Regions from separate parts of the Kaistia sp. UC242_56 genome, predicted to be linked through region 3. Evidence: predicted binding sites of a transcription regulator. Region 3 holds the regulator's gene; each other region holds the start of a gene.

Region 1 (7,538 bases), 1.7 Mb from region 3:
CGGAACTGGATTGGCCAGCTCGTTGGCCGGCGCGCCCTCGACCGGCTCGAACTTGAAGCAGCCGACCCGGTCGAGCTTCACATCGTCGAGCCATTCGAGCAGATATTCAAAGTCCTCGTCGGTCTCGCCGGGGAAGCCGACGATGAAGGTCGAGCGCACCGCGAGATCCGGGCAGATCTCGCGCCATTTGTGGATGCGATCGGCCGTCTTTTCCTGGTTGCCGGGGCGGCGCATCGACTTCAGCACGCTCGGGCTCGCATGCTGGAACGGGATGTCGATGTAGGGGAGGATCTTGCCCTCGGCCATCAGCTCGACCACCGCATCGACATGCGGGTAGGGGTAGACATAGTGCATGCGCACCCAGGCGCCGAGTTCGCCCAGCGCCGAGGAGAGGTCAAGGAACTTGGCCCGCACCTCGAGGTCGCGCCACAGGCTGGTCGCGTATTTCAGGTCGACGCCATAGGCGCTGGTGTCCTGCGAGATCACCAGCAGTTCCTTGACGCCGGCCTTCACCAAGCGTTCCGCCTCGCGCAGCACGTCGCCGGCCGGGCGGCTCACGAGGTCGCCGCGCAGCTTCGGGATGATGCAGAACGAGCAGCGGTTGTTGCAGCCTTCCGAAATCTTCAGATAGGCGTAGTGGCGCGGCGTCAGCTTGATGCCCTGCGGCGGCACCAGATCGACAAAGGGATCGTGCGCCGGCGGCACGGCCGTGTGGACCGCACCCAGCACACTCTCATATTGCTGCGGGCCGGTGATCGCCAGCACGTTGGGGAAAGCCTGGCGGATCTGCTCGGGCTCGGCGCCCATGCAGCCGGTGACGATCACCTTGCCGTTTTCCTTCATCGCCGTGCCGATCGCCTCGAGCGACTCCGCCTTGGCGCTGTCGAGGAAGCCGCAGGTGTTGACGATGACCACGTCGGCACCGTCATGATGGCGCGAAAGCTCGTAACCCTCGGCCCGCAAATGGGTGAGGATGCGCTCGGAGTCGACCAGGGCCTTCGGGCAGCCAAGGCTGACGAAAGAGATGCGCGGGGCTTCGCTGTTCATGAGAGTTCTCGGTATGCGTAAGCGGTAGCAGGTCCGGTTCGACGGGCTTCAGAAGCGCCGGCGCTGTTCGCGCGGGCGGGTCGACGGGACGGCACCTTTTCATTGTTCTATTCTGGCGCGTTTTCTGTCGAACTGGCCGGTATCTGTCAATGCAAACCTTGCGGAAGGCATCATCGCGCCCTTGTGACGAGGACGCAGCAGGCATAGGTGAGGGCAAACGACCGTCAGCGGAGACTGCATGACCCTTCAGACGAGCGCCCTGATCGAGCCTCCCGCCGGCGTGGATGAAGCCTCGATCCAGCGACTGGTTCACACCTTTTACGACCGGGTCCGGCAAGATCCGCTGATCGGTCCGGTATTCGAGGCCCAGGTCGACGATTGGCCCGAGCATCTCGAGAAGCTCTGCGCCTTCTGGTCCAATGTCGTGCTGCGCACCGGACGCTATCAGGGCCGGCCGATGCAGAAGCATCTGCGCCTGCCGATCGAGGCCGCGCATTTCGACCGCTGGCTCCAGCTTTTCCGGACGACCGCCAGCGAGATCATGCCGCCCCAGAGTGCCGCGATCTTCATCGACCGCGCCAACCGCATCGCCGACAGCTTCGAGCTCGGCATCGGCAGCGTGCGCGGCGAAATCCGCTCGCCCCGGCACGCCTTCAAGATGTCGACGCCCGGCTGAGCGACGCAGGGGTTTCGTCGTTTTACGCCGCAGATCGACGATTGCAGCTGACGCGGTTCGTCCTATAGTGGTCAGGAAAACTGACAAGTTACACAGCCAAGGAATTCCCGACGCATGTCCCTGCTTTTCGAGCCGCTCCAGGCGGGCGCCATCCGCCTGCCGAATCGTATCGTGATGGCGCCGCTGACGCGGAGCCGGGCAGGGGCGGAGCGGGTCCCGAACGCGCTGATGGCCGAGTATTACGCCCAGCGCGCCAATGCAGGCCTGATAATCAGCGAAGCGACCAGCGTCAGCGCGCAGGGCGTCGGCTATCTCGGCACGCCGGGCATCTGGTCGGACGCCCAGGTGGAGGGATGGAAGCTCGTCACAAAGGCCGTGCATGACGCCGGCGGGCGCATGGTATCGCAGCTCTGGCATGTGGGGCGCATCTCGGACCCCGAGCTGCTCGGCGGGGAACTGCCGGTGGCGCCTTCGGCCATCCGCATTCCCGGCAATGTGAGCCTGCTGCGTCCGGTCCGGGCCTATGTCGTGCCGCGCGCGCTGGAGACCCACGAGATCCCCGGGATCGTCGAGGATTACCGGCGCGGGGCCGAGAACGCCAAGCGGGCCGGCTTCGATGGCGTCGACGTGCACGGCGCCAATGGCTACCTGCTCGACCAGTTCCTCCAGGACGGCAGCAACCACCGCACCGACCAGTATGGTGGCTCGATCGAAAACCGCGCCCGCCTGATGCTGGAAGTCGTCGATGCGGCGATCTCGGTCTGGGGCGCGGACCGGGTGGCAGCGCATATCCGGCCGCGCGGCGACGATCACGCCATGGGCGACAGCAATCCGCGCGCGCTGTTCACCTATCTCGCGGGCGAATTGAAGAAGCGCGGCATCGCGTTCCTCTTCGTCATCGAGCGCGAGGAGCCGGATAGCCTGCTGGCCGAGATCAAGCGTGCCTTTGGCGGCGTGGTCATCGCCAATGAGCGGATGAGCAAGGCGGATGCCGAGCGCCTGATCGGCAATGGCACGGCCGACGCCGTTGCCTTCGGCCGCAAATATATCGCCTCGCCGGACCTGGCGAAGCGCTTCGCCATCGATGCGCCGCTGAACGAGCCCGATCCCTCGACCTTCTACACGCCCGGCCCCAAGGGCTACACCGACTATCCGGCGCTCGAAACCGTCGGCTGACACGCTTTCCTTGCCCCGCCGCCGGCCGCATCAAATAGCGCTGGCGGCGGGGCAGGGATCCTAGGGCCGGTTCAGCCGAACACGCGAAGCGGCTCGAAATGGTTCATGTCTTCGAAGCTGCAGAAGGCAGGCGGCTCAAGCTCGAAAACCGGCGCTTCCCGGGCGAGCAAGGCGCGGCAATCGTCAAACAGAGCCTCCCATTCCGGCAGGCGGTCTGGGTCGAGCCAGTCGATCATGTAGGCGAGCGTGACGTGGAACACGTAGTCGTCATGGTCGGGATGGCGGTAGCCAAACACCTCGGCAAAGGCCTCGCGCCATGCCCGCATGCGGCGCACGTCGTCATCGGTCGCGCCGACCACGGTCAGCCCAGTCGGCACGACGTCGACAACCCGGATCCGGAACGGCCCGGCACCGGCAAAACCCTCCAGCCGCTGCAGATAGAGGCTCGTCATCGCACTGATCTCGGTATCGAGAGGAACATCGGCGGGCCAATAGGGCAGGCTCCGGCGATATTCGATAATCCCCTGGAACAGCGTCATGTGCAGGCTGGATGCCGGCATGAAGGCGAGGCGGTTCGCGTCCGGCATGGCCTGCATCCGTCGCCGAACCTCCAGTACGGCGGCCTGGGACGGCGAACCTTCGACCAGATGGCAGACGACGGTGTTGCCGGGCTCCGGCAGAAACGTGCCGGCCTGGTCATAGCGCTGGCCGAGATGCCGGGGCGGCAGCGGGTTGGCGTCGCCGGCGGCATAGCAGGCAAGCGGGGATATGGATGAAGTCGAGGACATGGCGGCAACCGTCGAGTCTGGCGAGAAGGCTTGCGGTCTGAACCGACCGTACGAGCGACTGCCAGTAGCGCGCGCCGATGAAGCCGGCGTGACAGAGCGAAGACGACGCGTCCGCCTTGAAACGGAGCAGGGCGCCGATGCCGGGCAGGGCGTAGACAGGCCCTGCCCCAAAGCATAGGATAAGTCATTGATAAAGAGCGGTTTTCCGGCTTAAAGCTGAAGCGGACCGACCGGTCATGCTGCTGTCACGCAGCGGCTGTATCCCGCCGCTCCCGAAGCGACGGAGGCCAGCATGGCACGGATCATCTTTCTGCACGGCGCTTCGAGTTCCGGGAAGTCGACCCTTGCCAGGGCGCTTCAGGACCGTATCGAGGGCCCGTTCTGGCACATTTCGATCGATCATCTGCGCGATGCCGGCGTGCTGCCGACGCGACGTTTCCAGACAGGCGAGTTCCACTGGGCCGATTGCCGGGGCTCGTTCTTCGATGGCTTTCATCGCTCGCTGAAGGCCTATGCCGACGCAGGCAACGATCTGATCCTCGAACACATCCTGGACACGGAAGGATGGCTCGCAGAGTTGGCCGCGCTCTTCGCGCAGCATGACGTCTTCTTCGTCGGCATCCATTGTCCGCTGGAGTTGCTGGTCGAGCGAGAGGCCAAGCGGGGCGACCGGCCGATCGGTAGCGCCAGGCAGGACTACGAGACCATCCATATCGGCAAGGCCTACGACATCGAGCTGAACACGACAGAGGACCTCGATGGCAATGTCGAGGCGTTGCTCGCAGCCTGGCGCAGCGGCGGCCGCTGTTCGAGTCTTCGTCGGGATCGAAGCTGAGCCGTATCCGAGACGGCTGTCAGCCAGCACGGCGCAGCGGCGAGGAAAGCTCATGCCGAGCGAGCGACCCAACCCTCAGGATCGGTTCAACGGCATGGACGGCGAGGGCGACGGCGTCCCAGCCAGATCCGCCATAGAGCGGGAAGACGTTGGGACGGCCACATACGCTATTCGCATAAGATATATTATGGAACTATTCGATATGGGCGGGAATGGCGGACCGGCGGGCTTTTGACGGCTTTGGGCTGGGCGGCGTTTGTCGCCTGCCCAGCCCATTGGCCTCAAGGGTTTGCGTCGTCGGCCGATGCCCAGCGTGGCGGCGTCACCAGCTTGGAGACCGTCTTGTCGCTCCAGCGCATCAGGTCATCGACGAGCTTGCCGCTCTGCGTGACGACCGTCGACGCTGCCGACTTGGCCATGCCGCCGACCGTGGTCGGCTCATGGCGCATCAGGACCGGACCGTCCATCGGCACGTCAGCCGGCGGTATGGGCTCAGCGAAGTTGTTGGACTGAACCGGATCGGTGGGCCTATCGAAGCTGGCTGGCCGCGTCATGTCGCGCGGCGCCGCGGTTCCGATCCGTGCGGGCGCCGGCTGGGCGGAGCTGGCGGCCAGCGCCTTGTTGACCGTTGTTTCCCAGGACACGCATTCATCCGCCTCGCAGCGCGGCTTGGCCTCTACGGGCTTCGCCAGCGGCTTTGGCGGGATCGCCGCTACCTTCTCCGGCTTGGGCTCGGCAACGCTACCAGCGGACGCCTCTGCGTCCGGCAGCGGATCAGCCGGCAGGATCGGTGCGGCGGCGTTTTCTTCCGGCAGGACATACATCTGCGCGGTAGCCGGTGGCGGCAGGTTGGGAAGCTGGGACCGGGTCAGCATGGCGTTGGCGACGAAGCCGGCACACAGGATGGCGGCAAGAGACGCCGATCCCAGCAGCGCCAGGCGCGGAATCTGCTTCAGCTTCCTTAGCGAAAACTCATCATTGAAATCGTCCATGACCATCCCTCTGCTGAGGTGAATGCGATGGTGCTATTAGGCGCCTGATTCCCGGCCTCAATGGGGCGGCTTTCGGGCGATGCGGCGACCGCAGGGCGCTGATTTGGCGGCATTCGGCCATTCTGGACGGTATTTTTGCCACTCGAACCGTCATTTGACAGCTTTCTAGGGTAATCTTATCATAATACCATTGGTCATGGCGATCATCGCAGAATGGAGGAGGGCAGTCCCCTGCCCTTGGGCCATCCGGAGGTGCTTCTGACGCGCCGCCGGAGCCCGACTGCGTCCTATCGTGGTTGGAATCGGAGGAAGTTCCTTGGTCTACAGTACCCATCCGCGCCCGCAGATGGAGCGCGCCCGATGGCAGTCGCTCGATGGCGCCTGGCAGTTCGCTTATGACGACGCGGCTGAATGGCAGCGCCCGGATCAGCCGGATTTCACGCGCAGCATCAACGTGCCCTATGTGCCGGAATCGCCGCGCAGCGGCATTCATGACGAAGGCTTTCATCCGGTCGTCTGGTATCGCCGCACGGTCGAACTGACCGAGGAACTGGGTGCGGCCGAGGACCTGATCCTGCATTTCGGCGCGATCGACTACGCGAGCGACGTCTGGATCAACGGCCAGCACGCCGCCTCGCATGTTGGCGGCCACACGCCGGTGCGCGTGGCGCTCGGCGCGCTGATCCAGGGCCGCTCGTTCGAGATCGTCGTCCGCGCCGAGGATGATCCGGCCGACATGCACAAGCCGCGCGGCAAGCAGGACTGGCTGCCCGAGCCGCATGGCATCTGGTATCCGCGCACGACGGGCATCTGGCAAAGCGTCTGGATCGAGCCGGTCGGCAAGAGCCATGTCGATCGCCTGCACTGGACGGCCGATTTCGCCCGCTTTGAGATCCGGCTGGATGCGCGCGTCGCGCAGCCGAAGGGGTGCCGCCTTCGGGTCAAGCTGTCGCTCGAGGGGCGGGTGCTCGTCGAGGACGACTATGCCGTCACCGGCAAGGATACGGGCAGGGTGATCGCCCTCCCCGATCCCGGCATCGACGACGGTCGCGCACAATATGTCTGGTCGCCGGAACATCCGCAGCTGATCGAGGCTGAGGTGACGCTCGTCGACGCGGCCGGCAGTGTCGTGGACACGGTCAAGAGCTACACCGCCATGCGCGGCGTCTCGACCGCCAATGGCCGCTTCGTCATGAACGGCCGGTCCTATTTCCTTCGCCTCGTGCTCGACCAGGGCTATTGGCGCGAGGGCATTATGACCGCCAGCGACGACGAACTGCGCCGCGATGTCGAACTGACGAAGCAGCTTGGTTTCAACGGCGTCCGCAAGCACCAGAAGATCGAGAACCCGCGCTTCCTCTACTGGGCCGACGTGCTCGGCCTGCTGGTCTGGGAAGAGATGCCGAGCGCTTATTCCTTCTCTACCGAGGCGGTCACCCGCGTCACGGCGGAATGGCAGGAAGCGATCGAGCGCGACTATTCGCATCCCTGCATCGTCACCTGGGTGCCCTTCAACGAATCCTGGGGCATTCCGGAGCTGCCGCATGATGCGCGCCAGCGCAGCTACCAGCAGGCGCTTTACCACCTGACCAAGTCGCTCGATCCGTCACGCCCGGTGAGCGGCAATGATGGCTGGGAGCAGATGGCGACCGACATCTTCGCCGTGCACGATTATCATCATGATGGCGACGTGCTGGATGGCCGCTACCGTTCCGAAGCGGCGTTCCGCAACACGCTGACGACCTTCCGCTCGGCGGGACGCGCCCTCGCCCTCGACGGTCACCCTTGGGCCAGCCAGCCGGTCATGCTGACGGAATTCGGCGGCATCGCCTTCTTCATGGGCCAGGAAAAGGGATGGGGCTACAGCCAGGCCAAGGACGCCGACGACTTCGTCGAGCGCTATGCCGACGTGCTGCGCCCGACGACGGAATCGAGCCTGCTGGCCGGCTATTGCTACACGCAGCTGACCGATACCTATCAGGAGCAGAATGGCGTCCTGACCATGGATCGCAAGCCCAAGGCCG
Region 2 (7,538 bases), 2.4 Mb from region 3:
ATCTCGCCGATGAAGCGCTTGCGCGAGACGCCAAGCAGCACGGGGAAGCCGAGCGCGACGATTTCGTCGATGCGATCGAGGATCCGCAGATTGTCGGCCATGGTCTTGCCGAAGCCGATGCCGGGATCGAGCACGATGCGGTGGTCGGGAATGCCGGCCTGACGCGCCAGGGTGACCGAGCGCTCGAAGAAGCGCTTCATCGCGTCCAGGATGGTCGCCGGCGAATAGGTCTGGCGCTCCCAATGGCTGGCGATCACCGCCGCGCCGTGCGCGCCTGCCACGCGGGCGATTTCTGGCTCGCGCTGCAGGCCCCAGACGTCGTTGACGATCTGCGCGCCGGCCTTCAGCGCCTGCTCGGCCACGGAAGCCTTGTAGGTATCGACGGAAATCAGCGCTTGCGTGCGTTGGGCCAGCGCCTGAATGACCGGGACGACGCGCGCCGCTTCCGTCTCGGCGTCGACCTCGGCGGCGCCGGGGCGAGTCGATTCGCCGCCAATGTCGATGATGTCCGCGCCTTCCGAGAGCAGCAGACCGGCATGGGCGACAGCCGCCTCCACCTCATTGTGGTCGCCGCCGTCGGAAAACGAGTCCGGCGTCACGTTGAGGATGCCCATGATCAGGCTGCGACCCGCGGTCCCGCGGTCCAGGTGATCGATGTCGATGCGGGCGGCAGGCGCCATCGGAAGCTCTCGGCGAAAAGGGGTTTGGCGAGTCGTGCGGCGGCCCCGCGGCCGCGATGCTGTTACAGCACCCAAACCGCTTAACCTGTCAACGGATTGTCGGCCTTGCCGGCGATGACCGGCTGGAATGCTTGGGATGGTCGGCTTTGTGCCGGCTTTGTCCGGCGACTTCGGTTTCGGTGGCGCCATGATTGCCGCTTCTTGCCAGACAGCCTAGAAACCTAATGTCCAGGAAGGCCATTTCCGCCGAGGAGCCCGCATGTTCGAGAAGATCCTGATCGCCAATCGCGGCGAGATTGCCTGCCGCATCATCAAGACGGCGCGGCGGATGGGGATCGGGACGGTGGCTGTGTTCTCGGACGCCGACCGTGACGCTCTTCATGTCGAGATGGCGGACGAGGCGATCCATATCGGCCCGGCGCCGGCGGCGCAGTCCTATCTGCTGATCGACAGGATCATCGCGGCGGCCAAGCAATCCGGCGCCGACGCGATCCATCCGGGCTATGGCTTCCTGTCCGAGCGCGCCGCCTTTGCCGAGGCGCTGGTCGCCAACAACCTCGTCTTCATCGGCCCGAACGCCGCGGCGATCGAGGCGATGGGCGACAAGATCCAGTCGAAGAAGGTGGCGGCCGCCGCCCATGTCTCGACGGTTCCCGGCCATCTCGGCGTGATCGAGAGCGAGGACGAGGCGGTCGAGATCGCGCGCCAGATCGGCTATCCGGTCATGATCAAGGCCTCGGCCGGCGGCGGTGGCAAGGGCATGCGCATCGCCCATTCCGATGCCGAGACGCGCGAGGGATTTCGCCTGTCGCGCTCCGAGGCCAAGTCATCCTTCGGCGATGATCGCGTCTTCATCGAGAAGTTCATCGTCAATCCGCGCCATATCGAGATCCAGCTGCTGGGCGACAAGCACGGCAACGTCATCTATCTCGGCGAGCGCGAATGCTCGATCCAGCGCCGCAACCAGAAGGTCATCGAGGAAGCGCCGTCGCCGCTGCTCGACGCGAAAACGCGCAAGGCCATGGGCGAGCAGGCCGTGGCCCTTGCCAAGGCGGTGGGCTACGATTCGGCCGGCACGGTCGAGTTCGTCGCCGGACAGGACAAGAGCTTCTTCTTCCTGGAGATGAACACCCGCCTCCAGGTCGAGCATCCGGTTACGGAGCTCGTGACCGGCATCGACCTCGTCGAGCAGATGATCCGTGTCGCCGCGGGCGAGCCGTTGCCCATCGCGCAGAAGGACGTCAAGCTGACGGGCTGGGCGATCGAGAGCCGCATCTATGCCGAGGATCCCTATCGCAACTTCCTGCCCTCGATCGGCCGTCTGACCCGCTATCGCCCGCCCATCGAGGCGCATCGCGAGGGCATCACGGTCCGCAACGATACCGGCGTCGTCGAGGGATCCGAGATCTCGATGTTCTATGACCCGATGATCGCCAAGCTCTGCACCCATGCTGCCACCCGCGGCGAGGCGATCGAGGCCATGAGCGTGGCGCTGGACGATTTCGTCGTCGAGGGCATCCAGCACAATGTGCCGTTCCTTTCGGCGCTGATGGCGCATCCGCGCTGGCGCGAGGGGCGGCTTTCGACCGGCTTTATAGCCGAGGAGTTCCCTGAAGGGTTTCAGGGCGTTACGGCTTCGAGCTCGACCTTGCATCAGCTGGCCGTGGTCGCGCTGACGATGGAGATCCTGCGCAAGGATCGGCTCGATCGGCTGGCCGGCCGCCTGGCGCCGCATGCCGGAAACTGGCGCGAGAAATGGGTGGTCTCGATCGGCGGCAACACCGTTGAACTGGAAAGCCCGACCGGAATCGCCCTGTTGCCGATGGAGGTGGAGATCGTGCTTCCGGGAGCGGAGGCACCGGTCACCGTGCTGTCGAACTGGATGCCGGGCGATCTCGTCTGGGAGGGCGCCATCGACGACGAGCCGCTCTCGGTGCAGGTGCGCCCCGCGCTCTCCGGATATCGGCTGCTCTATCGCGGCATCGACGTGGTGGCGCGGGTGATGACGCCGCGCATCGCCGCGCTCTACAGCCTGATGCCCGAGAAAAAGCCGGCCGACACGTCGAAATTCTTGCTCTGCCCGATGCCCGGCCTTGTCGTGTCGCTGGCGGTCGAGGAGGGGCAGGAGGTGAAGGCGGGCGAGACGCTGGCGATCGTCGAGGCCATGAAGATGGAAAACGTGCTGCGCGCGGATCGCGATCTCACGGTCGAGCGGATCGCCGTGAAGCAGGGCGAGAGCCTTGCCGTCGACGCGGTGATCATGGAGTTCGCCTAGCGGCGGTAGCGGCTCAGTCGGCCTCGGTGGCGAGCAGGCTGTCTTTCTTGACGTCCATCTGGTTGCCGCGCCATTCGAAGCCGTTCCCGCACACGGCGGCAATCCACAGCACGGGCAGCGACAGATCGCGCGGCACCCAGGCGAGCGGTGAACGGCGCGAATAGTGCCAGTCGAGGTTCTTGGCCAGGAAGGCTTCGGCCCCGTACCAGGCGACGGCCAAAAGCGGCGCGATCCAGCCCGGAATGGCGTCGTTGAAGGCGAGCCAGGTCGCGATCGCGATCGGGAAAAGGCCGCCGGTCAGGAATTCCATGCAGAAGAAGGCCGGGAAGGTGACCCTTCTGAGCCGCGCCCAGCGCAACTGGCGGCTCCAGACGGCGCGCAGCGCGCGGGCGCCGAGCGGCTGGGCGAAGGGCTGGCGGACGAGGCGCACGCGCTGGCCGTTGGCGCGGATCGCCTTGGTGGCGGCGGCGTCTTCGGCCGGATCGGCCGCAAGCGCCGCGATGCCGCCATGCCGATCCAGGTTCTCGCGGCGCAGGAACATCGACTTGCCCTGCGCGAAGCCCTGGCCCAGCGCATCGGCGGCGAGCTGCCAGCGGGCCTGGTAGGTGTTGAGATAGGCGCATTCGAACTCGGCGCCGTAGCCCTGCGGTTCACTGCCCAGTGGCGGTGAGCAGACCAGCCCGGTGGTCGCGTCCCAGCGATCGAGCATGCGATCGATGTAGTCCGGCGGCATCAGCACATTGCTGTCCGTCATGACGATCCACTCATGCTTCGCCGCGTCCCAGCCCTTCACCAGATTGTTGAGCTTCGGGTTGATGCTGATGCGGTCGTCGCCAATCAGCAGGCGGGCGGGAACCGCCGGGTTCGCCGCCATCAGCCGGCGGATGCCGGGGATTGCCGGATCGCTGGCGCTGGCGACGCAGAAGATCAGTTCGTAATCGGGATAATCGAGCCCGAAGCCGGAGCCGAGCGTCCTGTCGATCGCGTGCTCGATGCCGCAGACCGGTCGCAGAATGCTGACGGGGGGCTGTCCGTGGGGATTCGCCGTGTCGAGACGACCGGCGCGGCCGCGCAAGGTTACCAGCGCGATGCTGCCGAAATGGATGAGGGCGGCGAGCAGGCAGAAGATCTGGGCGAGGAGGATGGCGATGCTCATTGCGTCGCCTGCACGGGAAGAGGGGCTGAGGGTCGCGACAAGGCGGTATCGGCTCCTTTGACCCAGAAAGGTCGGACCAGGGCAGGGTAACAGAACGTCGCGGGCTTGGCGACGCGGACGATTGGCGAGAGAGCCTCGGTTGCTCTCGTCGCGCAACTGGGTGACGGTTTGATGAAGGGGCGAGGGGCAGGCTTGACGACCGGGCGGGAAGCGCGCAATCCGGGCGGCATCTCCCGCGCCTTCACGGAACGCATTGCCCATGACCGCTGCCAAGCTTACCGCGCTCGTCGATCTCGACGGGACGCTGACGGATCCCTATCCCGGCATCAGCGCCTCCATCCTCTATGCGCTGGAGAAGCTCGATCGTCCGGCCGCTGACGAGCTGGCGCTGCGCGCGGCGATCGGCCCACCGCTGGAAGGCAGCTTCGCCGCCATGCTGGACGGCGATGCGATCCTGGCGAAGGTGGCGCTCGGCCACTATCGCGAGCGGTTCGGCACGATCGGGCTCTACGAGAACACCGTGTTCGACGGCATTCCCGAGGCGCTTTCCAACTTGCGGGACTCGGGCGTGCAGATGTTCCTCGCCAGTTCCAAGCCGCGCGTGTTCTGCGAGCGGATCCTGGACCATTTCGACCTGACCCGATTCTTTGCCGTCGTGCACGGGTCCGAATTGGATGGCCGGCACAGCGACAAGAGCGAGTTGATCGGCCACATCCTTTCGGTTGAGGCGATCGATCCGGAGCGCTGTGTCATGATCGGGGATCGGCGCTACGATATCGAGGGGGCGCGGTCGAACGGGATCAAGGTAGCGGCAGTCGGCTGGGGCTACGGCACGGGGGAAGAGTTCGACCTGTTCCCGCCGGACGTGATCGTGCCTGAGGTTACCGATCTCGCGCCGGCCGTGCTGCGGCTGCTCGGCTGAGGGGGACGGGAATGACGGTACGCACGGTCCATGTGATGATATCCGGGCTTGTACAGGGCGTCGGCTATCGAGCGTGGACCGAACGGGAGGCAAATGCCCGGCGGCTGTCCGGATGGGTCCGCAATCGGCGCGGAGGGGAGGTGGAGGCGGTCTTCACCGGCGACGAGGCCGATGTCGCCGCGATGCTCTTCGCCTGCCATGCCGGCCCGCGCATGGCCCGCGTCAGCGCGGTCGATGTCGACGAACGAGATTCGGCCGAGCCTGGCCTCTTCCGGGTGCTGCCAGACGCCTGAGCGCGTGCACGTCCGATCGAGGGAGATCGCGCTAGCGAACCGTCTCGCCAAACAGCGCTTCGAACTCCCGGCGCAGGATGGCGTCGACTTCCGGCATGGTCACGATCCGCCCGAGATCCGCCAGGCTGGTAACGCCATGGCCCTTCACGCCGCAGGGCACGATCCCGTCGAAATGGTCTAGCTCCGGCTCGACATTGATCGAGATGCCGTGGAACGTCACCCAGCGCCGCACGCGGATGCCGATCGCCGCGATCTTGTCTTCGGCCTCGAAACCCTTTTCGGGGCGGCGAACCCAGACGCCGACGCGGTCGTCGCGGCGCTCGCCGCGCACGTTGAAGCCGTCCAGCGTGCGGATGATCCATTGCTCGAGCGTCGCCACAAACAGGCGCAGGTCTGGCCGCCGGCGGTTGAGGTCGAGCATCACATAGGCCACCCGCTGGCCGGGGCCGTGATAGGTGTATTGCCCGCCGCGCCCGGTCTGGAACACCGGAAAGCGGTCCGGCGCGATCAGGTCTTCGTCATGCGCGCTGGTGCCGGCCGTATAGAGTGGGGGATGCTCGACCAGCCAGATGCGTTCGCGCGCCGTGCCGGCCGCGATCGCAGCGACCCGCGCCTCCATTTCGGCGACGGCGTCGGGATAATCGACGGGCGCTTCCTCGATCACCCATTCGACGGGCGGGCTGCCGTCGCGGGGCAGGAGGGAAGCGGTGAGATCGTCGCGCAGGGTCATGGAGTCACTCTCGATTGGCGGCTTGGCCAATCTTTCATTGTGCCAGGTCTCATGTCGGTCGATCCGGTCATAGCGCAAGGGCGGGCATTGATCACCTGTCCCGCAAAAATCGATCGGTACCGGACTGCCTGTGGATGAAATGAAACAGTTTTCGAAGTCGCTTGTTTCGTCGGAGGTCATTTGCTACATCCCACCTCGCGCCGGTCAACACCGGCTTGGGTTTCGCGGTCGTGGCGGAATTGGTAGACGCGCAGCGTTGAGGTCGCTGTGCCGAAAGGCGTGGAAGTTCGAGTCTTCTCGACCGCACCAAACCCAAATGCAAAAATCCTCGCAAAGCGGCGGCCCTCGGGCCGCTGTTTTTGTTTCTGGACCCCGGTATCGGCCCAGGCGCTGGACGCCGAGGGCAACCTTTGGCGGGTGCCGGACGTTCGCCATGCACAAGGTTTGGCGCTACCGCCCTGGCCAATGGGTCCCGGTGAAGCGCCGCAATGCCGAGAATGCTCGCAGCGCAGCATTTTCGCTTTGCCACCGCGCGGTTGACGGCTAAAGCTCGCCGGACCTCCCCTGAAATCTCGTGAACGCGTTCTGAGGGTCCATGTCGGAAGAGCTGACGATCGACAGGCGCGAAGATCGCCAGACGCAGGGCTTGCCGCCGCTTCGCGACGAGAACGACAACGTTTCCACGCCGTTCCTGGAAGCCCTCAGCGAGGCGATCGAGACGGGGAACCAGGAACGCGCCCGCGAGCTGACCGAAGATCTCCATGAATCGGATGTGGGCGCGATCCTCGAGGCGCTTGAGCCCGACCAGCGCCCCGCGCTGATCCAGCTGCTGGGCGAATTCTTCGATTTCACCGCGCTCACCGAACTCGACGAGACGGTGCGCGTCGAGATCCTGGAGGAGTTGCCGTCCGAGACCGTCGCCGAAGGCATGCGGGATCTCGATTCCGACGACGCGGTCTACATTCTCGAAGATCTCGACAAGGCCGACCAGGACGAGATTCTCGCCCAGATCCCGTCCGTCGAACGTCTGGCGCTGAAGCGTGGCCTCGACTATCCGGAAGAGAGCGCCGGCCGGCGCATGCAGACCGAGTTCATCGCCGTGCCGCCCTTCTGGACCGTGGGGCAGACGATCGACTACATGCGCGAAGCCGAGGACCTGCCGGAAGAATTCCACGAAGTCTTCGTCATCGATCCCGGCTATCATCTGCTTGGCACCGTATCGCTCAACCGCCTGCTGCGGACCAAGCGGCCCGTCAAGATCGCCGAGCTAGTCAGCGAGGCGCATCACCTGATCCGCGCCACCGAGGACCAGGAAGAAGCAGCGCGGATGTTCCAGCGCTACAACCTGATCTCGGCCGCCGTCGTCGACGAATCGGACCGGCTGGTCGGTCTCTTGACCATCGACGACATCGTCGACGTCATCCAGGAAGAAGCCGACGAGGACATCAAGCGCCTCGGCGGCGTGGGCGACGAAGAAGTCTC
Region 3 (7,538 bases):
CGAAGCGGGCCGAGCCGGTCGCCGGTGCGCTGACCGCGGCCTTGCAGACCCTGCCGCCGGCCTGCCGCAAGACCGTCACCTTCGACAATGGCACCGAGTTCGCCCGCCACTATGAACTCGGCGCCATCGGCATCGACACCTATTTCTGTGATCCGCACGCGCCGTGGCAGAAGGGCGGCATCGAGAACGCCATCGGCCGCATGCGCCGCTTCCTGCCGCGCAAGACCGATCTCGCCACTCTCGACAGCCGTACGCTGATCGGCATGATGGCCGCCTACAACAACACGCCGCGCAAATGCCTCGGCTTCCAAACCCCGGCCGAGGCCTTCTCACAACAAGTGTTGCACTTCAAATGTGAATCCACCTCCCGGCCTTCGCCGGGATGACGCCGGGCGGGTGGCTGCGGGCGGGTGGCGGCCGCCTTCCCCGCGGGAGAAGGCCGGGGCGCGGCGCTTGCCTAACCCCTGCCCTCAACGTCGCAAAGACACCTCAGCCGAGGAATTCCTGCGGATCAAAACTGTATTTCTGGCCGCAGAACTCGCAGGTCACCGAGATCTCGCCGTCCTCGATGCTCGACGTGATTTCCTCGGCCGAGAAGCTGCCGAGCACGCCCTGGATGCGGTCGCGCGAGCAGGAGCACTGCTCGCGGACAGCCATCGAGTCATAGACGCGCACGCCGCGCTCGTGGAACAGGCGATAAAGCAGCCGTTCGGCCGGGACGTCTGGATCGATCAGCTCGTGATCCTCGACGGTCGAGACCAGCGAGGTCGCCTCCGCCCAGGCATCCTCTTCCTCGGCCTGGTGCTCCATGCCTTCCGGCGCGTCGCCACCCGGCAGGTCGCGCTGGACGCCGATCGAGGCTTCCGGCAGGTACTGCACCAGCAGGCCGCCGGCGCGCCAGCTATGCGCGGCGCCGCCATCCTCGCGCGTCATCATCTCGGCCACCGCCAGGCGGACGAGGGTCGGGATCTGTTCCGACTGCGAGAAGTAGAGATGCGCCACTTCCTCGAGGCTGACGCCGTCGAGCTGGACGATGCCCTGGTAGCGGCTGGTGAACTCGCCCTGGTCGATGGTCATCGCCAGGATGCCCTTGCCGAGCAGAAGCTCGGGCTTGGACAGGCCGTCAACGTCCATCTCGGCCACCCGCTCCTTGTTGAAGCGGGCATAGGCGCGGATATCGCCCGAAGTGCGATAATCGACGACCAGCATGTCGACCGGGCCGTCCGTCTGCGTCTGCAGCAGGAACTGGCCCTCGAACTTCAGCGACGAGCCGAGCAGCACGGCGAGCACGACGGCTTCGCCAAGCAGCTTCGACACCGGCAGCGGATAATCGTGGCGCGCCAGCAGGGCCGACAGTGCCGGCCCCATCTGGATGGCGCGGCCGCGCACGTCGAGACCGTTGACCTCGAAAGGCAGCACGGCGTCATCACCCGCCGGATCGATCGATCCGGGGCCGAACGGGATTTCTTCCATCAAAGTGCCTCCGGGCCGCCCAGGCACCAGGCAAGAATGCCCTTCTGTGCGTGCAGCCGGTTTTCAGCCTCGTCGAAGACGACCGATTGCGGGCCGTCCATGACTTCGGCCGTCACCTCCTCGCCGCGATGGGCAGGCAGGCAATGCATGAACAGCGCATCCTTCTTGGCGCGCGACATCAGGCGGGCGTTCACCTGGTAGGGCTTCAGCAGATTGTGCCGGCGCTCCGCCTCGCTGTCGCCCATCGACACCCAGGTGTCGGTGACGATGCAGTCGGAATCGGCTGCCGCGTCGTCCGCGTCCTCGCCGGCGATCACCTCGCCGCCATTGGTGCGCGCCCAGTCGAGCAGCTTGTGCGAAGGCGCAAGCTCCTCCGGCGTCGCGATCTTGAGGCGGAAGTTGAAGCGCGCGGCGGCGTGGACCCACGACGCCATGACATTGTTGCTGTCGCCCAGCCACGACACGGTCTTGCCGGTGATCGGGCCGCGATGCTCCTCATAGGTGAGGATATCGGCCATGATCTGGCAGGGATGCGAGCGGCGCGTCAGCCCGTTGATCACGGGGACGGTGGCGTTGGCCGCCAATTCCTTCAGCGAGTCGTGGTCGAGGATGCGGATCATGATGCCGTCGACATAGCGCGACATGACCCGCGCCGTGTCGGCGATGGTCTCGCCGCGGCCAAGCTGCATCTCGGCGCCGGTCAGCATCAGCGTCTGGCCGCCGAGCTCGCGCATGCCGACATCGAAGGAGACGCGCGTGCGGGTCGAGGGCTGCTCGAACACCAGCGCCAGCACCTTGCCGGCCAGCGGGCCGACGCCATCACGCGCGCCATTGCGCACCGACTTGATGCGCTTGGCGCCTTCCATGATCTGTCTAAGAGTGGCGGAATCGAAATCCGTCAGGTCGAGAAAATGCCGAACCATAGGTCTGTCCTGTCCGCTCAGGCGGATTGCCGTGCCGCTTGCGCAGCCTCGGCTTCGATTGCGGAAAAGGCGGCGTCGAGCTTGTCGATCGCCGCGTCGACTTCTGCCTTGCCGATGTTGAGCGGCGGCAGCAATCGCAGGACATTGTCGCCCGCGCCGGCGGCCAGCATCTTCTGCTCGCGCAGCGCCGCCACCACTTCGGGCACCGGCTTCAGCGCGTGGAGGCCGATCAGCAGGCCCTCGCCGCGAATGTCGTCGATGACGCCGGGATGGCTGTCCATCAGCCCGCCAAGGCGCTGGGTCAGATAGCGCGCGGTCTCGCGCACATGCTCGAGGAAGCCATCGCCGAGCACGACGTCGAGCACGGCATTGCCCACCGCCATCGCCAGCGGATTGCCGCCGAAGGTGGTGCCATGCGTGCCGGGAGTCATGCCCTTGGCCGCCTCGTTGGTGGCGAGGCAGGCGCCGAGCGGGAAGCCGCCGCCAATGCCCTTGGCCGCCGTCAGGATGTCGGGCGCGATGCCGGTCCATTCATAGGCGAACAGCTTGCCGGTGCGGCCGATGCCGGTCTGGACCTCGTCCATGATCAGCAGCATGCCCTCGGCGTCGCAAAGCGCCCGGAGCTCGCGCAGGAAGGCGTTCGGGAAGGCGCGCACGCCGCCCTCGCCCTGGATCGGCTCGATCATGATGGCGGCGGTCGCCGGCGTCACCGCGGCCTTGATCGCCGCCATGTCGCCGAACGGCACCTGGTCGAAGCCGTCCGCCTTCGGGCCGAAGCCGTCGAGATATTTCTGCTGCCCGCCGGCGGCGAGCGTCGCCAGGGTCCGGCCGTGGAACGCGCCCTCGATGGTGAGGATGCGGTACCGGTCGGGCTGGCCGTTGACGTAATGATAGCGCCGCGCCGTCTTGATGGCTGCCTCGTTGGCCTCGGCGCCCGAATTGGCGAAGAAGACCCGGTCGGCGAAGGTATTGGCGACCAGCGTGTCGGCAAGCTTCTCCTGGCCCGGGATCCGGAACAGGTTCGAGGTGTGCCAGAGCTTGCCGGCCTGTTCGGTCAGCGCCTGCACCAGGATCGGATTGGCATGGCCGAGCGTGTTCACCGCGATGCCGGCGGAGAAATCGAGATAAGCGTCGCCCTCTCGCGTAAAGACCCAGGCCCCCTCGCCTCGCTCGAACTCGAGCGGCGCACGCGAAAAGGTGTCATAGAGGCTGGACGAGGTCTTTTTAACGCTGGTATCGGGGGCGCTCATATCCCCTCCTTCGGATGAAACCACGGAAATGGGTGCTTAAAAATCAAAGGTGCCGCCCGAGGCCAACGCGCCGGGCAGCACCTTTATGCGTTGCCCTTATATCACGGTCGTGACGATTTGTGTCAATGAAATCGCCGCTCGCGCGCGGTCATGACGGCTAAGCGATTGACGGGACTCATGGATCCGAAATCCGTCGCAAGTTGGGGAAAACAGCCCGATCGGCCGCTACCCATCCCTCCGACTCTTGTCACCGAGTCACGCCATATAGTATCTTAATTTTCGTTAAGACACGAAATATCGAGCAGGTACCTCCCCCTGACCCTTGTATGGCGTCCGCAGTCGTCCGGCATCCCGGCTGAACGACCGCGACAGGATTCCGGGTATCGCTCCGACCGACAAGGACACGCTATGACTTGGACGGACGAACGGGTTGAGTTGCTGAAAAAACTCTGGACCGACGGCTTGAGCGCAAGCCAGATCGCTTCGGAACTCGGCGGCGTAACGCGCAATGCGGTCATCGGCAAGGTACACCGGCTGAGCCTTTCCGGCCGTGCCAAGCCGGCAACGGCGCCGGTCGCTCGCGCCCGCAAGCCCGCGGCTGCCACCAACGGACGCTCGGTCACGACAGGGCGCCCCAATCCCGTCAGGCCACTCGTCGCCGGCAACACGGCCCTGAAGCCGATGAGCCAGATCGCACCCGAGCCGCGGCGCATGCCCAGGGCGGTTGGCTCGGACGACGTCGTCGTTCCGATCAGCCTGCACGCGACGATCCTCACCCTGACCGAGCAGACCTGCAAGTGGCCGATCGGCGATCCCAGCACCGAGGATTTCCACTTCTGCGGCCAGCGCTCGAATTCCGGCATTCCCTATTGCGAATATCATTCGCGGGTTGCCTATCAGCCCGTGCATGATCGTCGCCAGAAGAAGGCTGTCGGCGCCTGATTGCGCCGCGCCGCGGCTGACGGCGTCCTCCCACCGTCGGCCTGCGATGCAAGTCTGGCCGTGCCGCCTCCCCCGGGGCGCACGGCCTTTTTTTGTGCCCTGGCTCGTTGCATGCAAAAAGCCGCGTGGAGGGCCACGCGGCTTTTTGGTTGGGCTGAATTTTTGGAAGACTGCCCCGCCCCTCCCATCCGGGAGAGGCAAGGGAACGCCTCACGCCATCGCGAACTGGTCGTCGAAGGAGTAGCCGGAGCCGCGCACCGTGCGGATCGGGTCCTTGACGCGGCCGCGATTGACCGCCTTGCGCAGCCGACCGATATGCACGTCGACCGTGCGCTCGTCGACATAGACGTCGCGGCCCCAGACGCCGTCGAGCAGCTGCTCGCGGGAAAACACGCGGCCCGGGCTCTTCATCAGATATTCGAGCAGGCGGAACTCGGTCGGGCCGAGATGCAGCTCGCGGCCGGAGCGGCGGACGCGATGCGTCTCGCGGTCGAGCTCGATGTCGCCGGCGCGCAGCAACGAGGCGATTACCTCCGGCTTCGAGCGGCGCAGGATGGCGCGCACGCGGGCCATCAGTTCCGGCACGGAGAACGGCTTGACGACATAGTCGTCGGCGCCGGTGGCAAGGCCCCGGATGCGTTCCTGTTCCTCGCCGCGCGCCGTCAGCATGATCACCGGCAGGGTGCGGGTGGCGTCGCGCGCCCGCAGGCGGCGGCACAGCTCGATGCCGGAAATGCCCGGCAGCATCCAGTCGAGCAGCAGCAGGTCGGGTACGGTTTCGAGCAGGCGCATCTCGGCGTCGTCGCCGCGCGGCACCACCTCGACGGCATAGCCCTCGGCTTCGAGGTTGTAGCGGAGGAGGAGGCTCAGCGCCTCCTCGTCCTCAACGATCATAACGCGTGGCGTCATTCACGGATATCCCAGTAAACCTGACGCAGGCGTCAGTTCTTCTCATACGCGACGGCGGTCGTGCTGGATTCGTCCTGCTTGGGACGATCCTCGGCCAGGACCTGGCCGGTGACGACATAATAGACCGTCTCGGCGATATTGGTCGCATGGTCGCCGATGCGCTCGATGTTCTTGGCGCAGAACAGGAGATGCGTGCAGAAGGTGATGTTGCGCGGATCTTCCATCATGTAGGTCAGCAGCTCGCGGAAGAGCGACGTGTACATGGCGTCGATTTCTTCGTCGCGCTTCCAGACCTGGTAGGCTTGGTCGACGTCGCGGGTCGCGTAGGAATCCAGCACGTCCTTGAGCTGCGCCAGCGACAGCTGCGCCATGTGCTCGACGCCGGTGTTGAAACGCTTGGACTGGATGTGGCCGTCCAGCGCAATGACGCGCTTGGCGATGTTCTTGGCTAGGTCGCCGATGCGCTCGAGATCGCTGGCGATACGCTGCGCGGCGATGACTTCGCGCAGGTCCATCGCCATGGGCTGGCGCCGGGCGATGATCATGATGGCGCGCTCTTCGCATTCGCGCTGCAGCACGTCGAGCTTCTTGTCGTCCGCGATGACGGTGCGGGCGGTCGCGGCATCGACGCGCATCAGCGCGCCGACCGCGACGTCGACGAGACGCTCGGCCATGCCGCCCATCTCGGCGATGCGGCGGGCGACGTCGTTCAGTTCTTCGTCGTACTTGGAAACGATGTGTTCGGACATGTCGTGCTCCTACCCGTGGCCCGGCTTAGCCGAAGCGACCGGTGATGTAGTCCTGCGTGCGCTTGTCGCTCGGGGCGGTGAAGATCTTCGTGGTCTCGTCGAACTCGATCAGCTCGCCGAGATACATGAAGGCCGTGTAGTCCGAGACGCGGGCGGCCTGCTGCATGTTGTGGGTGACGATGGCGATCGTGTAGTCGGTCGTCAGTTCGTCGATCAGTTCCTCGATCTTGGCGGTCGAGATCGGATCGAGCGCCGAGCAGGGCTCGTCGAACAGCACGACTTCCGGCCGCACCGCGATGGTGCGGGCGATGCAGAGGCGCTGCTGCTGGCCGCCGGAGAGGCTGAGACCGCTGGTGTGCAGCTTGTCCTTGACCTCGTTCCAGAGCGCGCCGCGCGTCAGCGCCGCCTCGACCCGGCCGTCCATCTCGGAGCGCGAGATGTTTTCATAGAGGCGGATGCCGAAGGCGATGTTGTCGTAGATCGACATCGGGAATGGCGTCGGCTTCTGGAACACCATGCCGACGCGGGCGCGCAGCATGTTGCGGTCCTGGTCGGGGTCGAGCACGTTCTTGCCGTCGAAGATCACCTCGCCCTCGGCCCGCTGGCGCGGATAGAGGTCGTACATCCGGTTCAGCACGCGCAGCAGGGTCGACTTGCCGCAACCCGACGGGCCGATGAAAGCGGTGACCTTCTTCTCGAACAGCGGCAGGTTGATGGTCTTCAGCGCGAGGTTGTCGCCGTAGAAGAACTTCAGATTGCGGATCGAGATCTTCTCGGCCATGCCGGCCGTGTTCATCGCGGACTGGGTCATTTTTGAGCCTTGGGGCTGAGGAAGGCGCGAGCGACGATGTTGAGCGCCAGCACGGTAAAGGTGATGAGCAGGGCACCGGTCCAGGCCAGCTTCTGCCAATCCGGATAGGGCGACAGGGCGAACTGGAAGATCGTCACCGGCAGCGACGACATCGGCGCGTTCAGGTTGGTGCTCCAGAACTGGTTGTTCAGCGCGGTGAAGAGCAGCGGGGCGGTCTCGCCGCTGACGCGGGCGATCGCCAGCAGCACGCCGGTGACGATGCCCGACATCGCGGCCTTGTAGGCGACGTGGCGGATCATGATCGAGCGCGGCAGGCCGAGCGAGGCGGCAGCCTCGCGAAGCTGGTTCGGCACCAGGTTGAGCATGTCCTCCGTCGTGCGGACGACGACCGGAATGACCAGGATGGCGAGCGCCGCCATGCCGGCGAAGGCCGAGAAGTGCCCCATCCGGACGACGACCACCTCATAGACGAACAGGCCGA
Region 4 (7,538 bases), 1.1 Mb from region 3:
ATGCGGTCCTGGCCGGCACCCCGGCTATCCGCGAGCCGCTGCAGGGCGTTCTGCCGATAGCGATTGCCGCCGGCGCCCTGCCTCGGTGAGGAAGGGCGCGGACCCGTAGTCAGGGATATCGGTCCTGTCGCCGGCTGGCGGCTTGTTTGGGGAACGAGTTGCTGTCTATCAGGACCCCTTCATACAGCCGTTAGACGGAGAACCACTCGTGCTCAAAGTCATTGCGCAGGATTTCATTCAGCCCGAGGCCGTGGAAATCGTGCTGCCGTTCTATCGCGAATTGGTGGAGCTCACGCGTCAGGAGCCCCTTTGCATCGCCTATGATCTCTTCATTGACCAGAAGGATCCGGGACATTTCATCTTCATCGAGACGTGGCCCGACCGCGCGGCCCTCGACATCCACTGCGCTACGGAGCACTTCACGCGTCTCGTGCCGTTGATCAACGCGCATCAGCGGCAGGACGGCACGTTCATCCTGATGGAGGCGTTTTCCGGCTGAGCGGCATGGCCTTGGACGACCGTCCACCCGGCCCAAGTCCTCGCCGCGGAGCAGGATACGCGCGGCAACCGACACTGGCGCCGCCAGAGATGGCTCGCCGTAGGGCTTGCCTGGCGTGCTGTGTGGGGCAAACCGGGTTGAATGGATCGCGGTGTATAAAGCCGATTAAATTTCGAATTGGGGTTCTCATTCGGGGTTCGACCCCCTATATCACCACTGCGCGACGACGAAAGACGAAGCGCGTGACGCGGGGTGGAGCAGCCCGGTAGCTCGTCAGGCTCATAACCTGAAGGTCATCAGTTCAAATCTGGTCCCCGCAACCAGCCTACAAAGAACCCGCCCTAACCGGCGGGTTCTTTCGTTTTGGCGCCCCCCACAGCAATCTAGGTAGCGTCGTGGCCCCCTGGGCCTGCGAGCCGACGGCTCGAAATCGAAAATTAGCGCCGATGGCGGAACCATCGATCGGCTGAGCGGTTGTCTCCCCGTAATAACAACACGAGGAATGCACGATGAGCAGCACGAGCGACAAGATCAAGGGCCTCGCCAACGAAGCAGCCGGCAACGTGAAGCAGGGTGTTGGCAAGATGACTGATAATGATCGCCTGCGCGCCGAGGGCAAGGCTCAGGAAGTCAAGGGCGAAGCCCAGCAGGCTGTTGGCAAGGCCAAGGACGCCGTCAAGAACGTCGTCGACAAGGCCTGATCTACAGGACCTATCATTGACGATATACAGGGCCCTGGCCGGATCTTCCGGCCGGGGCCTTTTTGCGTCGTGCGTCAGGCGACGTCGAACTTGACGCCCTGCGCCAGAGGCAGCGTCTTGCCGTAATTGATGGTGTTGGTGGCGCGGCGCATATAGGCCTTCCAGGCGTCGGAGCCGGATTCGCGCCCGCCGCCCGTCTCCTTCTCGCCACCGAAAGCGCCTCCAATCTCGGCACCGGACGGGCCGATATTGACGTTAGCGATGCCGCAATCCGAGCCGCGCACCGACAGGAACGTCTCGGCTTCGCGCAGGTCATTGGTGAAGATCGACGAGGATAGGCCCTGCGGCACGTCGTTGTGCAATTCCAGCGCCTCCTCGAACTCCGAATAGCGCATCACATAGAGGATCGGCGCGAAGGTCTCATGCGCCACCGGCCCGCTCTGCTCCGGCATTTCGACGATGGCCGGGCGCACATAGAAGGCGTTGGACGCCTTGTCCCCATCCACCCGTTCGCCGCCGGTGACGCTGCCGCCAGCGCCCTTGGCGGCGTCGAGCGCCGACTGCATGCCCTTATAGGCGGCCGCGTCGATCAGCGGGCCGACCAGCGTGCCGGATTCGAGCGGGTTGCCGATCGTCACCGACCCATAGGCCTGCTTCAGTCGCGGCACGAAGCTGTCATAGATGCTGTCATGCACGAACAGGCGTCGCAGCGACGTGCAGCGCTGGCCCGCCGTGCCCATGGCGGCGAAGGCGACGCCGCGCAGCGTCAGGTCGAGATCGGCCGAGGGGCAGATGATGGCAGCATTGTTGCCGCCCAGCTCCAGGATGGCGCGGGCGAAGCGGCCGGCGAGGCGCGGGCCGACGATGCGGCCCATCGCGGTCGAGCCGGTGGCCGAGACCAGCGGCACGCGCGGATGGTCTACCAGCACTTCGCCGATCTCGCGACCGCCGATCAGCAGGGCGGAGAGGCCCTCCGGCGCGATGCCGCCTTCGTCGACGAAGCGTTTGAGCGCACGCTCGAACAGAGCCGAGGTCGCGAGCGCCGTCAGCGGCGTCTTCTCAGACGGCTTCCAGACGACGCTGTTGCCGCAGACAAGCGCCAGCGCCGCATTCCAGGACCAGACGGCGACGGGGAAGTTGAAGGCCGAAATGATGCCGGTGACGCCGAGCGGATGCCAGCTCTCCATCATGCGGTGGTCGCTGCGCTCGGTGGCGATGGTCAGGCCGTAGAGCTGGCGCGACAGGCCGACGGCGAAATCGCAGATGTCGATCATCTCCTGCACCTCGCCGAGGCCTTCGGAAACGATCTTGCCGGCCTCGATCGAGACGAGGCGGCCAAGCGCCGCCTTATGGGCGCGCAGTTCCTCGCCGAGCAGGCGCACCAGTTCGCCGCGCTTCGGCGCCGGGACATTGCGCCAGGCGAGGAAGGCGGTGTGCGCCGCGTCGATCGCCGCCTTGGCGCGGGCTGCGTCGATCTCGACTAGGCGCTCCAGTTCCTCGCCTGTGATCGGCGAATGCACGGCGAGCGTGCCGCCCGTTCGCGCGGCGGTGACCCCCATCCCGGAAAGCAGGGCATCGACCTCGGTCGCGAGGGTGTTCTGGATGGCGATGGTCATGGTGTTTCCTCGAATTCCGTGGCTTCCGCGCGGATGTTCAGAGCCGGGCATCGGCGAGATGGGCGATCTGCGCCCCCACTTCGTAATAGGCTTCCTTGAGGCGACGCAAGCGCACCTCCTGTGGCTTTGTGACCGGCAGCGGCAGATCGGCCTCCGCGATCCGGCCGGCGATATGGTCGGCCAGCACCCGGCCGAATACGGTGCCCGGCGCAATGCCGCGGCCATTATAGCCCGAGAAGGCGATGACGTTCTCGGCCAGCCTGTGGAAGCGCGGCAGGCTGTTATCGGTCATGCCGATCTGCCCGTACCACTCGGCCTCGAAGTCGATATCGCCGATCTGCGGATAGATCTTGGCGAGGGCCCGCTTGGCCCAGGCCCGGTGCACCGCAGCCCCGGTGCCGCGCAAGGCGCCGACGCTGCCGAACACCAGCCGGCCGGCGCGGTCGAATCGGAACGAGGTCAGGACCTCCTTCGTATCCCACGCGCCGTGGCGCTCCGGCAGGATCGACTGGCGAAGTTCCGCACTGAGCGGCACGGTGGCGAAGTTGAAATAGGGCAGGTGCACCTGCTCGGTCCGGATTTCGGGCCAGGGCATGTTGGTATAGGCGTCGGTCGCCACGACGACCCAGCGCGCGGTGACGCTGCCGCGATCCGTGGTCACGCGCCAGCCCGTCGGGACCTTCTCGGCCTGGCGGACCGGGCTCTGGGTGAACAGCCGCGCGCCGACGCGGATGGCGGCATGGGCGAGGCCGCGCACATAGGCCAGCGGCTGAACCGTTCCGGCGCGCATGTCGAGCAGCGATCCGGCATAGGCGCGGCTGCCGAGCTTGGCCGCCGTTTCGGTCGCATCGAGCAGGCGCACCGCCGCGCCACGCGCGCCCCATTGTGCGGCACGCTGCTGGATTTCGATCAGCCCCTTGCCGCCCACGGCGCAATGCAGCGTTCCCGCCATCTCCAGTTCGCAGGCGATGTCATGCGCACGGACGAGTTCGAAGACGAGCTTCGGCGCGTTGCCGAGCAGGTCGAGCAGGCGGTCGCCATAGAGGGGACCGAGGGCCGCCGGCAGGTCATCGGGCATGACCCACATGCCGGCATTGACCAGGCCTACATTCCGTCCGGAGCCGCCGAAACCGAATTCGACGCCTTCCAGCAGCACCACGTCGAGTCCGTCCTGGGCCGCATGCAGCGCGGTCGAAAGGCCGGTATAGCCGCCGCCGACCACCACCACGTCCGCCGTCAGGGCGCGGGAAAGCGCCGTCGTGACGGGAGACGGGGGAGCCGTCCGCTCCCAGAGGCCGTGCGATCGCGGGTCGTTCTGCATATGCCTGTCCGCCAGCTGCCGGAGGTTTGATGCGATCATGGCTGGGGCGCAGGCCCTCGACAACGGAAATCCAGTCCCGCCTCGCGACTGTCATCGTTCTGTCATGGCTGCTGTCGCAGTGATGCCATGCGGCGCTCCGCCCGACCGATCTTGAATAGCCCGACGACCCATGAGTCACCGAGAAAATCCATTGCCGGCTGACCGGATGGCGCGGCCCGTGTCGGGCGTGATCTGGGCGTATCGCTTCGACGGCAAGGGGCAGGCGGCGCCGGTGGCGTTCGATGCCTGCATCCGGCCGCTCGCGCCGGGCGAGGGGTTCCTGTGGGTCCACCTCGACTTCGTCGACAGGCTGGCGCGCGACTGGATCGCCGGCATCGACTGGCTCGGGCCGCAGGCGCGACGGCTGCTCCTGAGCCCGGACGATTATCCCGCGCTTGAATATGACGCGTCCTCGGTGTGGGGCCGCTTCTCCGACACGCTGCAGGATCCCGACGAGGACAGCGATCGCACGGTGCCGATGCGCTTCGCCTTTGGCCCGGGCTATCTGGTTTCCGGTCGCCGCCATCCGGTCCGCGCCGCCGCTCTGACGCGGACGAAGATCGACAGCGGCCATCCCGTCGGCGGACCGGTCGCCCTGTTCGAGGTGATGATCGAGCAGGTTCTGCGCGCCATCGCGGAAACGCTGCGCGCTTCGCGGACGGAGGCCGATTCGATCGAGGATCGCGTACTCGACGAGCGCCTGCATGACGAATCGCGCCGGCTTGGACCGTTGCGGCGCACGGCCGTGAAATTGCACCGCCAGCTATCAGGCCTGCGCAGCATCCTGCGCGAATTCGCCGAGGATGAACACGTCGACGGCAGCCATGTCGCCTCGCGCGCGGCAGCGGAACGGCTCTTGCGCCGGATCGAGACGCTCGACCAGGAAGTGCAGGAGGTGCAGGACCGCGCGCGCTTCCTGCAGGACGAGATCGCGGCGAAGCTGGCCACAATCAGCAACCGGCATCTCTATGTGCTGTCGGTCATGACGGCGCTGCTGATGCCGCCGACGCTGGTCACCGGCTTCTTCGGCATGAACACCGGCGGTCTCCCCTTTCTCGAGGGCGCGCATGGCTGGATCGGCGCGTCGCTGATCGGCGGCCTGGCCTCGGGCTGCACCCTGCTGCTGCTGAAACGGCTCGGCTTCTTCGAATAGCGGCCCCCAAACGAAACGACCGCCAGGCGGGATCCGAAGATCGCGCAAGGCGGTCGCTGGTGTCGTTGGCCGGCGCGATGGTCGCGCCGATCAGCCGGTTAGTCTTCGGCCGGGGTGATCGCGATGCGACCCTTCAGCCGGTCGTCGCGCAGCTCGTACCACATGGCGTTGAGGATGCCGAAGGCACAGGCCAGGCTGAGGCCGAGGATCCAGGAAAAGTACCACATTGCGTCGTCCTCCACTCAGTAGGCGTTGGGGTTCTTGGCCATGCTGTCTCCCGTCACCTTGCCGCGCATGACCCGGTAGATGAAGGCCGTGTAGAGCAGGATGATCGGCAGGAAGAAGCCGGTCGAGAGCAGCATGATCCAGAGCGTCAGATGCGAGGACGAGGCGTCCCAGATCGTCAGGCCGGCATTGGGGTTGATCGAGGACGGCAGCAGGAACGGGAAGAGCGAGACGCCCGCCGTCGCGATGATGCCGAAGACGCCCAGTCCCGAGGTGATGAAGGTGAGGGCCGGCTTGCGGATGGTGAAGCCGACGACGGCGAGCACCAGGCCGACGAAGCCCGCGATCGGCGCGATCATCATCCAGGGATAGGTCTTGTAGTTGGCGAGCCAGGCGCCGGTCTCGACCATCGCCGTCTTGCCGAGTGGGTTGGACTGTCCGTTCGGATCGATGACGCTGGTGATCACATGCCCGCCAATGCCGTAGGCGATCCAGACGCCGGCCAGTGCGAACAGCACGATCGCGGCGAGCGCCGCCCACCGGCCATAGGTACGGGCGCGGTCGGCGATCGGGCCCGAGGTCTTCCAGGTCAGCAGCGCCGCGCCATGCATGATCAGCATGGAGAGGCTGACGAGGCCGGCCAGAAGCGCGAACGGCGTCAGCAGCTGGAAGAAGTTGCCGCGATAAAAGGTCCGCATCGTGCCGTCGAGCTCGAAGGGCAGGCCGAGCAGCACGTTGCCGACGGCAACGCCGAGGATCAGGGCCGGGACGGTGCCGCAGAAGCAAAGCACCATGTCCCACTTCGAGCGCCAGCCGGTATCGCCGATCTTGCTGCGATACTTGAAGCCGACGGGCCGCAGGATGAGGGCGATCAGGATCACCATCATCGCCAGATAGAGGCCGGAGAACGACACGGCATAGAGCAGGGGGAAGGCGGCGAAAATGGCGCCGCCGCCCAGGATCAGCCAGACCTGGTTGCCTTCCCAGACCGGCCCGACGACGTTGATCACGATACGCCGTTCTTCGTCCGTCTTGGCGACGAACGGGAGGAGGGCGCCGATGCCGAGATCGAAGCCGTCCATGACCGCGAAGCCGATCAGCAGGATGCCGAGGAGCATCCACCAGAGGAGGCGGAGCGTCTCATAGTCGATAGGCACAATGTTACTCATCGCATACCTCGCGGATCAGAGCTTCGGAGCGGCGGCTGCCGTCACCGGCAGGACACCGGCACCCGCAGGAGCGGACTCGAAGGGGTTATGGTCCAGCGGTCCCTTCTTGATAGTCTTGACCATCAGCACGACCTCGATGATCGCCAGCACGGTGTAGATGGCCAGGAACAGGGCGAGGCTGATGGCGAGATCCCAGAGCGTGAGCCCCGATGCCGCGTAGAAGGTCGGCAACACGCCTTCGATCGCCCAGGGCTGGCGGCCATACTCGGCCAGCAACCAGCCGCATTCGATCGCGAGCCAGGGCAGCGGCAGGCTGAACAGCGCCAGCCACAGCGTCCAGCGCTTCTCGCCGAGCTTGTGCCGCGATGCGATCCAGAAGGCGGCGCCGAAGAAGGCGATGAAGTAGAAGCCGAGGCCCACCATCACGCGGAAGCTCCAGAACAGCACCGGCACGTTCGGGATGGTCGAATTCGCTGCCTTGGTGATGTCTTCCGGCGTGGCGTTCTCGATGTCGGTGCGGAACTGCTTGACCAGCAGGCCATAGCCGAGGTTCGGCCACTTGGCGTCGAACACGGCGCGGGCTTCGCTGTCGGCGGGGTTGGCGCGGACCGTCTGCAGCGCGACGTAAGCTTCGATGCCGTCCCGGATCCTCTCATGCGCGGAATCCACCAGGTTGAGGATACCGGGCAGTTCGGTCGTCAGCGAGCGGGTGCCGATCAGGCCCAGCAGGTAGGGGACGCTGATGGCGAAGGAGTTTTCCTGCTTCTCCATGTTGGGGAAGGCGATGACGTTGATCGCGGCCGGCGCCGGCTCGG

Evidence for each region. The regulator PhoB, encoded in region 3, activates phosphate uptake and scavenging genes when phosphate is short. The targets are predictions, from matches to a motif close to TGTCATNNANCTGTCAT.
Region 1: ACHMWQ_RS15165 (DUF1868 domain-containing protein) is a predicted target of PhoB. The motif match lies at 3,920-3,936, and genes of this name have one in related genera.
Region 2: ACHMWQ_RS18060 (ceramide glucosyltransferase) is a predicted target of PhoB. The motif match lies at 4,272-4,288, and genes of this name have one in related genera.
Region 4: ACHMWQ_RS12270 (CorA family divalent cation transporter) is a predicted target of PhoB. The motif match lies at 4,226-4,242, and genes of this name have one in related genera.

The regions. Positions count from the first base shown of each region.
Region 1 is NZ_JBIOAN010000002.1:2,646,162-2,653,699, forward strand. It holds gene rimO (30S ribosomal protein S12 methylthiotransferase RimO) at 1-1,047, opposite strand, end outside; gene ACHMWQ_RS15155 (group III truncated hemoglobin) at 1,286-1,723, shown strand; gene ACHMWQ_RS15160 (alkene reductase) at 1,838-2,899, shown strand; gene ACHMWQ_RS15165 (DUF1868 domain-containing protein) at 2,971-3,687, opposite strand; gene ACHMWQ_RS15170 (chloramphenicol phosphotransferase CPT family protein) at 3,980-4,522, shown strand; gene ACHMWQ_RS15175 (hypothetical protein) at 4,804-5,514, opposite strand; gene ACHMWQ_RS15180 (glycoside hydrolase family 2 protein) at 5,831-7,538, shown strand, end outside.
Region 2 is NZ_JBIOAN010000002.1:3,267,412-3,274,949, reverse strand. It holds gene folP (dihydropteroate synthase) at 1-680, opposite strand, end outside; gene ACHMWQ_RS18065 (acetyl-CoA carboxylase biotin carboxylase subunit) at 940-2,955, shown strand; gene ACHMWQ_RS18060 (ceramide glucosyltransferase) at 2,969-4,111, opposite strand; gene ACHMWQ_RS18055 (HAD hydrolase-like protein) at 4,371-5,033, shown strand; gene ACHMWQ_RS18050 (acylphosphatase) at 5,045-5,326, shown strand; gene lipB (lipoyl(octanoyl) transferase LipB) at 5,358-6,056, opposite strand; tRNA gene ACHMWQ_RS18040 (tRNA-Leu) at 6,281-6,365, shown strand; gene mgtE (magnesium transporter) at 6,652-7,538, shown strand, end outside.
Region 3 is NZ_JBIOAN010000002.1:904,382-911,919, reverse strand. It holds gene ACHMWQ_RS06990 (IS30 family transposase) at 1-386, shown strand, start outside; gene ACHMWQ_RS06985 (Hsp33 family molecular chaperone) at 490-1,473, opposite strand; gene argF (ornithine carbamoyltransferase) at 1,473-2,339, opposite strand; gene ACHMWQ_RS06975 (aspartate aminotransferase family protein) at 2,414-3,646, opposite strand; gene ACHMWQ_RS06970 (GcrA family cell cycle regulator) at 4,055-4,588, shown strand; gene phoB (phosphate regulon transcriptional regulator PhoB) at 4,799-5,497, opposite strand; gene phoU (phosphate signaling complex protein PhoU) at 5,530-6,246, opposite strand; gene pstB (phosphate ABC transporter ATP-binding protein PstB) at 6,272-7,057, opposite strand; gene pstA (phosphate ABC transporter permease PstA) at 7,054-7,538, opposite strand, start outside.
Region 4 is NZ_JBIOAN010000002.1:2,017,018-2,024,555, forward strand. It holds gene ACHMWQ_RS12240 (inositol monophosphatase family protein) at 1-89, shown strand, start outside; gene ACHMWQ_RS12245 (putative quinol monooxygenase) at 209-499, shown strand; tRNA gene ACHMWQ_RS12250 (tRNA-Met) at 746-822, shown strand; gene ACHMWQ_RS12255 (CsbD family protein) at 1,009-1,200, shown strand; gene ACHMWQ_RS12260 (aldehyde dehydrogenase family protein) at 1,275-2,816, opposite strand; gene ACHMWQ_RS12265 (NAD(P)/FAD-dependent oxidoreductase) at 2,854-4,137, opposite strand; gene ACHMWQ_RS12270 (CorA family divalent cation transporter) at 4,328-5,329, shown strand; gene cydX (cytochrome bd-I oxidase subunit CydX) at 5,428-5,556, opposite strand; gene cydB (cytochrome d ubiquinol oxidase subunit II) at 5,572-6,723, opposite strand; gene ACHMWQ_RS12285 (cytochrome ubiquinol oxidase subunit I) at 6,739-7,538, opposite strand, start outside.